3 regions of the Heyndrickxia vini genome follow, and region 2 is predicted to be linked to each of the others. Evidence: a T-box and tRNA genes for the amino acid it is inferred to sense, from the RefSeq annotation. Region 2 holds a T-box; the other regions hold tRNA genes.
What was found. A T-box is a leader RNA that pairs with one kind of tRNA and senses whether it is charged. The one in region 2 lies ahead of thrS (threonine--tRNA ligase), so its partner is inferred to be a tRNA-Thr.
Positions count from the first base shown of each region.

Region 1: it has a tRNA-Thr gene. The T-box ahead of thrS (threonine--tRNA ligase) is inferred to sense a tRNA for this amino acid. The anticodon was not compared.
Region 3: it has a tRNA-Thr gene. The T-box ahead of thrS (threonine--tRNA ligase) is inferred to sense a tRNA for this amino acid. The anticodon was not compared.

Region 1 is NZ_CP065425.1:1,283,120-1,286,373, reverse strand. It holds tRNA gene I5776_RS06405 (tRNA-Ile) at 1-40, opposite strand, end outside; tRNA gene I5776_RS06400 (tRNA-Gly) at 49-122, opposite strand; tRNA gene I5776_RS06395 (tRNA-His) at 127-202, opposite strand; tRNA gene I5776_RS06390 (tRNA-Phe) at 238-313, opposite strand; tRNA gene I5776_RS06385 (tRNA-Asp) at 336-412, opposite strand; tRNA gene I5776_RS06380 (tRNA-Met) at 518-591, opposite strand; tRNA gene I5776_RS06375 (tRNA-Ser) at 614-706, opposite strand; tRNA gene I5776_RS06370 (tRNA-Ile) at 716-792, opposite strand; tRNA gene I5776_RS06365 (tRNA-Met) at 797-873, opposite strand; tRNA gene I5776_RS06360 (tRNA-Ala) at 898-973, opposite strand; tRNA gene I5776_RS06355 (tRNA-Pro) at 994-1,070, opposite strand; tRNA gene I5776_RS06350 (tRNA-Arg) at 1,078-1,154, opposite strand; tRNA gene I5776_RS06345 (tRNA-Leu) at 1,191-1,279, opposite strand; tRNA gene I5776_RS06340 (tRNA-Gly) at 1,290-1,364, opposite strand; tRNA gene I5776_RS06335 (tRNA-Leu) at 1,382-1,462, opposite strand; tRNA gene I5776_RS06330 (tRNA-Lys) at 1,473-1,548, opposite strand; tRNA gene I5776_RS06325 (tRNA-Thr) at 1,563-1,638, opposite strand; tRNA gene I5776_RS06320 (tRNA-Val) at 1,808-1,883, opposite strand; rRNA gene rrf (5S ribosomal RNA) at 1,896-2,012, opposite strand; rRNA gene I5776_RS06310 (23S ribosomal RNA) at 2,085-3,254, opposite strand, start outside.
Region 2 is NZ_CP065425.1:1,413,140-1,416,393, reverse strand. It holds gene thrS (threonine--tRNA ligase) at 125-2,050, opposite strand; T-box leader at 2,126-2,353, opposite strand; gene I5776_RS07025 (putative sporulation protein YtxC) at 2,453-3,254, opposite strand, start outside.
Region 3 is NZ_CP065425.1:3,190,888-3,194,141, forward strand. It holds gene I5776_RS15970 (MOSC domain-containing protein) at 1-221, shown strand, start outside; tRNA gene I5776_RS15975 (tRNA-Leu) at 903-984, opposite strand; tRNA gene I5776_RS15980 (tRNA-Cys) at 991-1,064, opposite strand; tRNA gene I5776_RS15985 (tRNA-Gly) at 1,070-1,144, opposite strand; tRNA gene I5776_RS15990 (tRNA-Gln) at 1,148-1,219, opposite strand; tRNA gene I5776_RS15995 (tRNA-His) at 1,258-1,333, opposite strand; tRNA gene I5776_RS16000 (tRNA-Trp) at 1,336-1,409, opposite strand; tRNA gene I5776_RS16005 (tRNA-Tyr) at 1,417-1,500, opposite strand; tRNA gene I5776_RS16010 (tRNA-Thr) at 1,524-1,599, opposite strand; tRNA gene I5776_RS16015 (tRNA-Phe) at 1,616-1,691, opposite strand; tRNA gene I5776_RS16020 (tRNA-Asp) at 1,712-1,788, opposite strand; tRNA gene I5776_RS16025 (tRNA-Met) at 1,807-1,880, opposite strand; tRNA gene I5776_RS16030 (tRNA-Val) at 2,028-2,103, opposite strand; tRNA gene I5776_RS16035 (tRNA-Glu) at 2,129-2,203, opposite strand; tRNA gene I5776_RS16040 (tRNA-Ser) at 2,214-2,305, opposite strand; tRNA gene I5776_RS16045 (tRNA-Asn) at 2,309-2,383, opposite strand; rRNA gene rrf (5S ribosomal RNA) at 2,393-2,509, opposite strand; rRNA gene I5776_RS16055 (23S ribosomal RNA) at 2,625-3,254, opposite strand, start outside.

The DNA.
Region 1 (3,254 bases), 130 kb from region 2:
CTTATCAGGCGTGCGCTCTAACCAGCTGAGCTATAGGCCCATAAAATATGGAGCGGGTGATGGGAATCGAACCCACGACAACAGCTTGGAAGGCTGTAGTTTTACCACTAAACTACACCCGCAATATGGGGCGGCTAGTGGGAATCGAACCCACGCATGTCGGAACCACAATCCGATGCGTTAACCACTTCGCCATAGCCGCCACATTGTATATATACAATCTTTGATAACTTTATATGGTGGCTCGGGACGGAATCGAACCGCCGACACATGGATTTTCAGTCCATTGCTCTACCGACTGAGCTACCGAGCCAAGTATGTATATTATATGTAAATGGCGGTCCGGACGGGACTCGAACCCGCGACCTCCTGCGTGACAGGCAGGCATTCTAACCAGCTGAACTACCGGACCAATTTTTTTTCAACATAAGGAGAAAATAAACATCCTTATTTTTCTTTCAGCGACAGCTGAAAATAACAGTATATTTTTGACTAATGTCAAAATAACTATCTTTAATTGCGGAGGCAGGATTTGAACCTGCGACCTTCGGGTTATGAGCCCGACGAGCTACCAGACTGCTCCACCCCGCGGCAATATTAATATACATTCATATGGCGGAGGAAGAGGGATTCGAACCCCCGCGCGGTGTAACCCGCCTGTCGGTTTTCAAGACCGATCCCTTCAGCCAGACTTGGGTATTCCTCCGAAATTATATGGTGGACCTTGTAGGACTCGAACCTACGACCGGACGGTTATGAGCCGTCTGCTCTAACCAGCTGAGCTAAAGGTCCTATATGGTAGCGGCGGAGGGGATCGAACCCACGACCTCACGGGTATGAACCGTACGCTCTAGCCAGCTGAGCTACGCCGCCATATAGTTATAATTAAAATTTAATTGGTGGAGCCTAGCGGGATCGAACCGCTGACCTCCTGCGTGCAAAGCAGGCGCTCTCCCAGCTGAGCTAAGGCCCCATATTAGTTTTTGTATATAATGGTCGGGAAGACAGGATTCGAACCTGCGACCCCTTGGTCCCAAACCAAGTGCTCTACCAAGCTGAGCTACTTCCCGAACTTAATGGCGCGCCCGAGAGGAGTCGAACCCCTAACCTTTTGATCCGTAGTCAAACGCTCTATCCAATTGAGCTACGGGCGCATATAATGAAAGTTATTTCGCTTCGCAAAAAAACTTTGGTGCCGAGGACCGGAATCGAACCGGTACGGTAGTCACCTACCGCAGGATTTTAAGTCCTGTGCGTCTGCCAGTTCCGCCACCCCGGCAAGGGTTGTCTGGAGCGGAAGACGGGATTCGAACCCGCGACCCCCACCTTGGCAAGGTGGTGTTCTACCACTGAACTACTTCCGCGACTTAATTAGTTATAATGCGGGTGAAGGGAGTCGAACCCCACGCCTTGCGGCGCCAGATCCTAAGTCTGGTGCGTCTGCCAATTCCGCCACACCCGCGTAAATTTAATGGTGAGCCATGAAGGACTCGAACCTTCGACCCTCTGATTAAAAGTCAGATGCTCTACCGACTGAGCTAATGGCTCATTTCTTTTAAAAATGGTGCCGGCCAGAGGACTTGAACCCCCAACCTACTGATTACAAGTCAGTTGCTCTACCAATTGAGCTAGGCCGGCATATTAAATTATTTTCCTTATATTGAACCACTTAAGAAGGTCGTCCAGCTTTCAGACTGATTATTCAAGTAGCGGCTCAAGCTGTACGCTGAAGTTATTCCTACGAAGCGTATTCGGTCGTGCTCTACCAATTGAGCTAGGCCGGCAAAATGATTTTTTGTCTAAAAGATGGTGGAGGATGACGGAATCGAACCGCCGACCCCCTGCTTGTAAGGCAGGTGCTCTCCCAGCTGAGCTAATCCTCCATGTATTATACAGCCTGGCAACGTCCTACTCTTGCAGGGGGAGAGCCCCCAACTACCATCGGCGCTGAGAAGCTTAACTTCCGTGTTCGGGATGGGAACGGGTGTGACCTTCTCGCCATAATTACCAGACTAAAAATTTCAGGGATTGTTCCCTCAAAACTAGATAGATGAGAAATACTTCATAATAACGTCAAATCAAATTAGGATAAGTCTTCGACCGATTAGTATTCGTCAGCTCCATGTGTCGCCACACTTCCACCTCGAACCTATCAACCTGATCATCTTTCAGGGGTCTTATTTAGATAAACTAAGGGAAATCTCATCTTGAGGGGGGCTTCATGCTTAGATGCTTTCAGCACTTATCCCTTCCGCACATAGCTACCCAGCGATGCCTTTGGCAAGACAACTGGTACACCAGCGGTGCGTCCATCCCGGTCCTCTCGTACTAAGGACAGCTCCTCTCAAATTTCCTACGCCCACGACGGATAGGGACCGAACTGTCTCACGACGTTCTGAACCCAGCTCGCGTACCGCTTTAATGGGCGAACAGCCCAACCCTTGGGACCGACTACAGCCCCAGGATGCGATGAGCCGACATCGAGGTGCCAAACCTCCCCGTCGATGTGGACTCTTGGGGAGATAAGCCTGTTATCCCCGGGGTAGCTTTTATCCGTTGAGCGATACTACTTCCATGCGGAACCACCGGATCACTAAGCCCGACTTTCGTCCCTGCTCGACTTGTAGGTCTCGCAGTCAAGCTCCCTTGTGCCTTTACACTCTGCGAATGATTTCCAACCATTCTGAGGGAACCTTTGGGCGCCTCCGTTACCTTTTAGGAGGCGACCGCCCCAGTCAAACTGCCCGCCTGACACTGTCTCCCACCCCGATCAGGGGTGCGGGTTAGAATTTCAATACAGCCAGGGTAGTATCCCACCGACGCCTCCACCGAAGCTGGCGCTCCGGCTTCAAAGGCTCCTACCTATCCTGTACAAGCTGTACCAAAATTCAATATCAGGCTGCAGTAAAGCTCCACGGGGTCTTTCCGTCCTGTCGCGGGTAACCTGCATCTTCACAGGTACTATAATTTCACCGAGTCTCTCGTTGAGACAGTGCCCAGATCGTTGCGCCTTTCGTGCGGGTCAGAACTTACCTGACAAGGAATTTCGCTACCTTAGGACCGTTATAGTTACGGCCGCCGTTTACTGGGGCTTCAATTCAAAGCTTCGCTTGCGCTAACCTCTCCTCTTAACCTTCCAGCACCGGGCAGGCGTCAGCCCCTATACTTCGCCTTGCGGCTTCGCAGAGACCTGTGTTTTTGCTAAACAGTCGCCTGGGCCTATTCACTGCGGCTCTCTCGGGCTTGCACCCTAA
Region 2 (3,254 bases):
TACCTTAGATAATATATCATACATCGCAATTTGATGTCAAATGGCTTTTAATTATTACGATTTCTTTTTGCAACATCATTTATATTATCAAAATCTTATTTCTTCTGCAACATTTTTTTGAAATTTATTTTACTACTTCATGTTTCAAATGAGTAATAAATTGTTCGAAAGGAATCGTTTCTGATTTTTGTTCACCATACTTACGCACATTTACTGCGTTTTCACTTACTTCATTATCTCCCACTACAAGCATATAAGGAATTTTTTGCATTTGATGTTCACGAATTTTGTAACCAATTTTTTCGTTCCGTGAATCCAACTCTACCCTAAAGCCTTCAGAACGAAGTTTTTCTTCCACTTGTTTCGCATAATCAAAGTGAATATCCGGTGACACTGGAATAACAACCGCTTGTACCGGAGCTAGCCAAGTTGGAAAAGCGCCTTTGTATTCCTCAATTAAGTAGGCAACAAAACGTTCCATCGTTGATACAACCCCACGGTGAATTACGACTGGGCGATGCGGTTTTCCATCTTCACCAACGTATGTTAAGTCAAAGCGTTCTGGTAATAAGAAATCAAGCTGAACAGTGGAAAGCGTTTCATCCTTACCAAGAGCTGTACGTACTTGAACATCCAATTTAGGTCCGTAAAAAGCGGCTTCTCCATCTGCTTCAAAATATTCTAGTCCTAGACCATCCATTGCTTCTTTAAGCATGCTTTGAGCTTTGTTCCACATTTCATCGTCGTCGAAGTATTTTTCTTTATCCTCAGGATCGCGGTACGATAGGCGGAATGAATAATCCGTAATATCAAAGTCTTTATAAACCGCAATAATTAATTCAACTACCCGTTGGAACTCTTCTTTGATTTGATCAGGACGAACAAAAATATGTGCATCATTCAACGTCATTCCACGAACACGTTGTAATCCTGAAAGTGCTCCCGACATTTCGTAACGGTGCATTGTACCTAGCTCTGCAATACGAATTGGCAATTCACGATAACTATGAATACCATTTTTATAAATCATCATATGATGCGGGCAGTTCATTGGACGAAGCACTAATTGTTCATTATCCATTTCCATAACCGGGAACATATCCTCTTGGTAGTGATCCCAGTGACCACTTGTTTTATATAAATCTACACTACCCATAATTGGAGTGTATACATGATCATAACCGAGACGCTCTTCTTTATCAACAATATAGCGTTCAACAGTACGGCGAATAGTTGCACCTTTTGGCATCCATAATGGGAGACCTTGTCCAACTTTTTGGGAAGTCGTAAATAAATTTAATTCTTTCCCGATTTTACGGTGATCTCTTTCTTTTGCTTCTTCTAAGAATTTTAAATGTTGCTCTAAATCTTCTTTCTTAAAGAAAGCAGTTCCATATACCCGTTGAAGCATTTTATTATCGCTATTTCCGCGCCAGTAAGCACCAGCAATACTTAAAAGTTTAAATTCTTTAATTTTTCCCGTCGATGGCACATGAACACCACGGCAAAGATCAAAAAATTCACCTTGCTCATAGATTGTTACTTTCTCATCTGCAGGTATCGCATCGATTAATTCTTGCTTATATTCGTCACCCGCAAATAGCTCTTTCGCTTCATCACGAGTAACTTCTTTACGAACGATTTCAAGATTTTCACTGATAATTTTCTTCATTTCTTTTTCTATTTTTGGTAGGTCTTCAGGTGTAATAGATACTTCAAGATCCATGTCATAGAAAAATCCATCTTCAATAACAGGTCCAACCCCTAATTTTACATGGCCATATATTCTTCTTATAGCCTGTGCCATTAAATGGGCGGTACTATGACGAAGAACCTCTAATGCATCTTTATGGTCGGGTGTGACAATTTCTATTGATCCATCAACATTAATTGGTGTACGGAAATCAATTAGTTTTTCGTTTACTTTCCCGGCAATTGCTTTTTTCTTTAACCCCGGGCTTATAGATGCCGCAATATCTTCAGTTGTTGTTCCAGCAGGAAACTCCTTTATGGCACCATCTGGAAAAGTCATTTTAATCATGTCAGACATGTTTTTACACTCCTTCTATTTAATTAATACTTAGAAAAGCGCTTGCGCTAGACAAAAATAAAAAACTCGTCCCTGGAAAGGGACGAGTTATATACACGTGGTTCCACCCTAGTTTACATATCAATAATTCGATATGACTTCGGATCATTTTTAACGGAATGGCTCCGTCAACTACTAATAGAGTGCTCTTTCGCAGTTGAAGTTTAGAGGTGGTAAGTACTCGTTTCGTGTTGGAAAGTTTCACCAAATCTTTCCTCTCTGGGAACCGTAAAGGAATACTGTTGTCCTCATCGTTACATTTAGATTATTTGTTAAGTACTAATTCCATATATGAAAGGGCATTCGTACTTTACTAATATGTACGTTATTATAGATGGTTCATTAGAGAAAATCAAGAGTGATTTATTGATTTATCGTATTTTTCATCACAATCTGCTTATCCCTTGCAAATTGTTCCTTTTTTAATAGAATAATTCTTTCTTCAAATATGTTCCTGAGTGTTCGAATTAACCCATTTTCTTCTGAATCAATATACACATAAATCATCGTAGGTGCAATAGATAACAAGGGTGCGATCGTAACGGAATCAATATAGACAGGATGATTAGTTAATAACCTTCGATCCATTAATTCATTCATATCTTTCTTCGTTATTTCTTTAAAATGTTCATCAAAAAACTTCCCGTAACCTTCGAAGTATATTCTTACTATTTTCATTTTCGGTTCACGTTTAGCTAAATAGTCCCTTAACATTTGGACAAAAACTTGATATTCTTGTTCCATCTTATATTCATCAATTGCCATCTCAACATAATGAATCAATCGTTCAAAATAGGCTTTTAATCTAAATTTAAGCAACGAATCGAATGAAACGGATTCATGTTGTTCCAACAAAGAAAAAACAGCCTCCTGTATCATTTCCTCATCATTTATCACACCTATAATATTGGTTAATTCCTCACGTTCACCATTAAACATTTCAATGACAATATCAAGAATATTATTCTGTTCTGACTCCTCTTTATAATAAAAATACTCATTTAAAATATCACGAACCCAATCTAATCGTTTTTTTAAAAGAATAAATTGAATAAATCCCTCTTGTATATCAGTATTTGATAGTAAATTAATATCAATTGATAAAAAATATTGTTTTTGATTTTGAAAAATCGTTTCATGGAACCAAACTGTCTTATCCCTTTTA
Region 3 (3,254 bases), 1.8 Mb from region 2:
AAACGACTCTAACTGGTTACTTTTTTCGGGTATTGGAAGAGGGAACTATTAAGTTCGATTCGGAAATAACTCTTTTGGAAAAACACTCAAAAGAAATATCCGTTTCTTTTGCTACTCAAATTCTTTTTCACCAAAAACAGGATAAAGCATCAATTGAAAAGATATTGGCAGTTGATGCCCTTGCAGAGGACTGGAGGAATAGATTTTTAAAATTGTTATGATTCTCTGCTGTGTAGAAAACTGTGGATGACGCTAAACCTAGACCAAAAAGCTAGTTTTTTTATGTATATCTTATTGAACTAAAATAGGACTGCCGAAACAGTCAATGTTATTTTACATTTTTATCCATTTTTTACGGTCTTTAAGCAGTTTAATGTCAATTAACTAAATTTCTTTAAGATGCCGTTCACGATGCAGGAAATTTAAAAATGCTCTAATTGCTCTTAAACGTGTGTCCATTGTTACTGTTTGCAATCCCTTCTCATTCATATAGAGAATGACATTTCGCTTTATCGCTTTATATGCTCTTTAGAAATAGTGTCTAGTGAGGGGGTAATTTCCTGTTCTCTTAGGATTTTAAAGAAAACAGATAATTCATTTCTATAATATTGGATTGTTTGAGGCTTAGATTTCTGATTTGACAATCATCAACAAATAAAGAAAGAGCAGTTTTGAAATCAATTTCCTTTACGCTTTTTGGACTGTTAATGATTGATACTCCTCAATAGATAATTCTTTTGTATGCCTTGCCATTTTTAAATTCCTCCTTGTTTAATGACAGGTACGCTCACGATTTTATGTACACAATAATTTTCAAAGAATCGTATTTGAGATAAATAAAAAACGTTCCTTACATAGAGTAAGAAACGTTGATTTCACTACATTGGCAAGCAGTGCTATGATACCGGTGGTCGGGGTCGAACCGACACTCCCGAAGGAACACGATTTTGAGTCGTGCGCGTCTGCCAATTCCGCCACACCGGCATATTATGGAGGCGGCAACCGGATTCGAACCGGTGGTAAAGGTTTTGCAGACCTCTGCCTTACCACTTGGCTATGCCGCCATTGTTGGAGCGGAAGACGGGATTCGAACCCGCGACCCCCACCTTGGCAAGGTGGTGTTCTACCACTGAACTACTTCCGCAAACTGGGCTAGCTGGATTCGAACCAACGAGTGACGGAGTCAAAGTCCGTTGCCTTACCACTTGGCTATAGCCCAATAATAGTATATGTTGTAAATATTTATTTGTTCATAAATGGGGCGGCTGATGGGAATCGAACCCACGAATGTCGGAACCACAATCCGATGCGTTAACCACTTCGCCACAACCGCCATGGCAGGGGCAGTAGGAATCGAACCCACACTGAAGGTTTTGGAGACCTTAGTTCTACCTTTAAACTATGCCCCTATTCTAATGGTGGAGGGGGACGGATTCGAACCGCCGAACCCGAAGGAGCGGATTTACAGTCCGCCGCGTTTAGCCACTTCGCTACCCCTCCATCTCATTACAATAAGTAATGAATGGTGCCGGCCAGAGGACTTGAACCCCCAACCTACTGATTACAAGTCAGTTGCTCTACCAATTGAGCTAGGCCGGCTTAATATTATTATAAATGGTGGCTCGGGACGGAATCGAACCGCCGACACATGGATTTTCAGTCCATTGCTCTACCGACTGAGCTACCGAGCCACATATGTATTTTATAAAAATGGCGGTCCGGACGGGACTCGAACCCGCGACCTCCTGCGTGACAGGCAGGCATTCTAACCAGCTGAACTACCGGACCATTTTATTTTCAAATCAATTGCGGAGGCAGGATTTGAACCTGCGACCTTCGGGTTATGAGCCCGACGAGCTACCAGACTGCTCCACCCCGCGGTAATGTTAATATAAAGATTTATTATCGCACTTTGCATATTCGACTGTCCCGATTTCAGTAAGCTTATTCAAGATGTTGCTCAATCGGTACAACTCGCAGATTATTCGATGAAGTAACGCTCGTTGCTCCACCCCGCGATAATAATATGGTGGAGGATGACGGGATCGAACCGCCGACCCCCTGCTTGTAAGGCAGGTGCTCTCCCAGCTGAGCTAATCCTCCATTATGTAATTTACAATTTATTAAATGGTGACCCGTACGGGATTCGAACCCGTGTTACCGCCGTGAAAGGGCGGTGTCTTAACCGCTTGACCAACGGGCCACAGTTTAAATGGCGGAGAGCAAGGGATTTGAACCCTTGAGACAGCGTTAACCGTCTACACGATTTCCAATCGTGCTCCTTCGGCCACTCGGACAGCTCTCCTAATGGCTCCGCAGGTAGGATTCGAACCTACGACCGATCGGTTAACAGCCGATAGCTCTACCACTGAGCTACTGCGGAATATTACAAGCTTGGCGACGTCCTACTCTTGCAGGGGGAGAGCCCCCAACTACCATCGGCGCTGAGAAGCTTAACTTCCGTGTTCGGGATGGGAACGGGTGTGACCTTCTCGCTTTAGCCACCAAACCTTATGGACATATATTATTATATATGTTTTTTAAAATTTTTCAAGGATTAATTTAAAATTATTCCTTCAAAACTAGATAGATGAGAAACACTTCATAATAACTTCAAATCAAATTAGGATAAGTCTTCGACCGATTAGTATTCGTCAGCTCCATGTGTCGCCACACTTCCACCTCGAACCTATCAACCTGATCATCTTTCAGGGGTCTTATTTAGATAAACTAAGGGAAATCTCATCTTGAGGGGGGCTTCATGCTTAGATGCTTTCAGCACTTATCCCTTCCGCACATAGCTACCCAGCGATGCCTTTGGCAAGACAACTGGTACACCAGCGGTGCGTCCATCCCGGTCCTCTCGTACTAAGGACAGCTCCTCTCAAATTTCCTACGCCCACGACGGATAGGGACCGAACTGTCTCACGACGTTCTGAACCCAGCTCGCGTACCGCTTTAATGGGCGAACAGCCCAACCCTTGGGACCGACTACAGCCCCAGGATGCGATGAGCCGACATCGAGGTGCCAAACCTCCCCGTCGATGTGGACTCTTGGGGGAGATAAGCCTGTTATCCCCGGGGTAGCTTTTATCCGTTGAGCGATGGCCCTTCCATGCGGAACCACCGGATCACTAAGCCCGACTTTCGTCCCTGCTCGACTTGTAGGTCTCGCAGTCAAGCTCCCTTGTGCCTTTACACTCTGCGAATGATTTCCAACCATTCTGAGGGAACCTTTGGGCGCCTCCGTTACC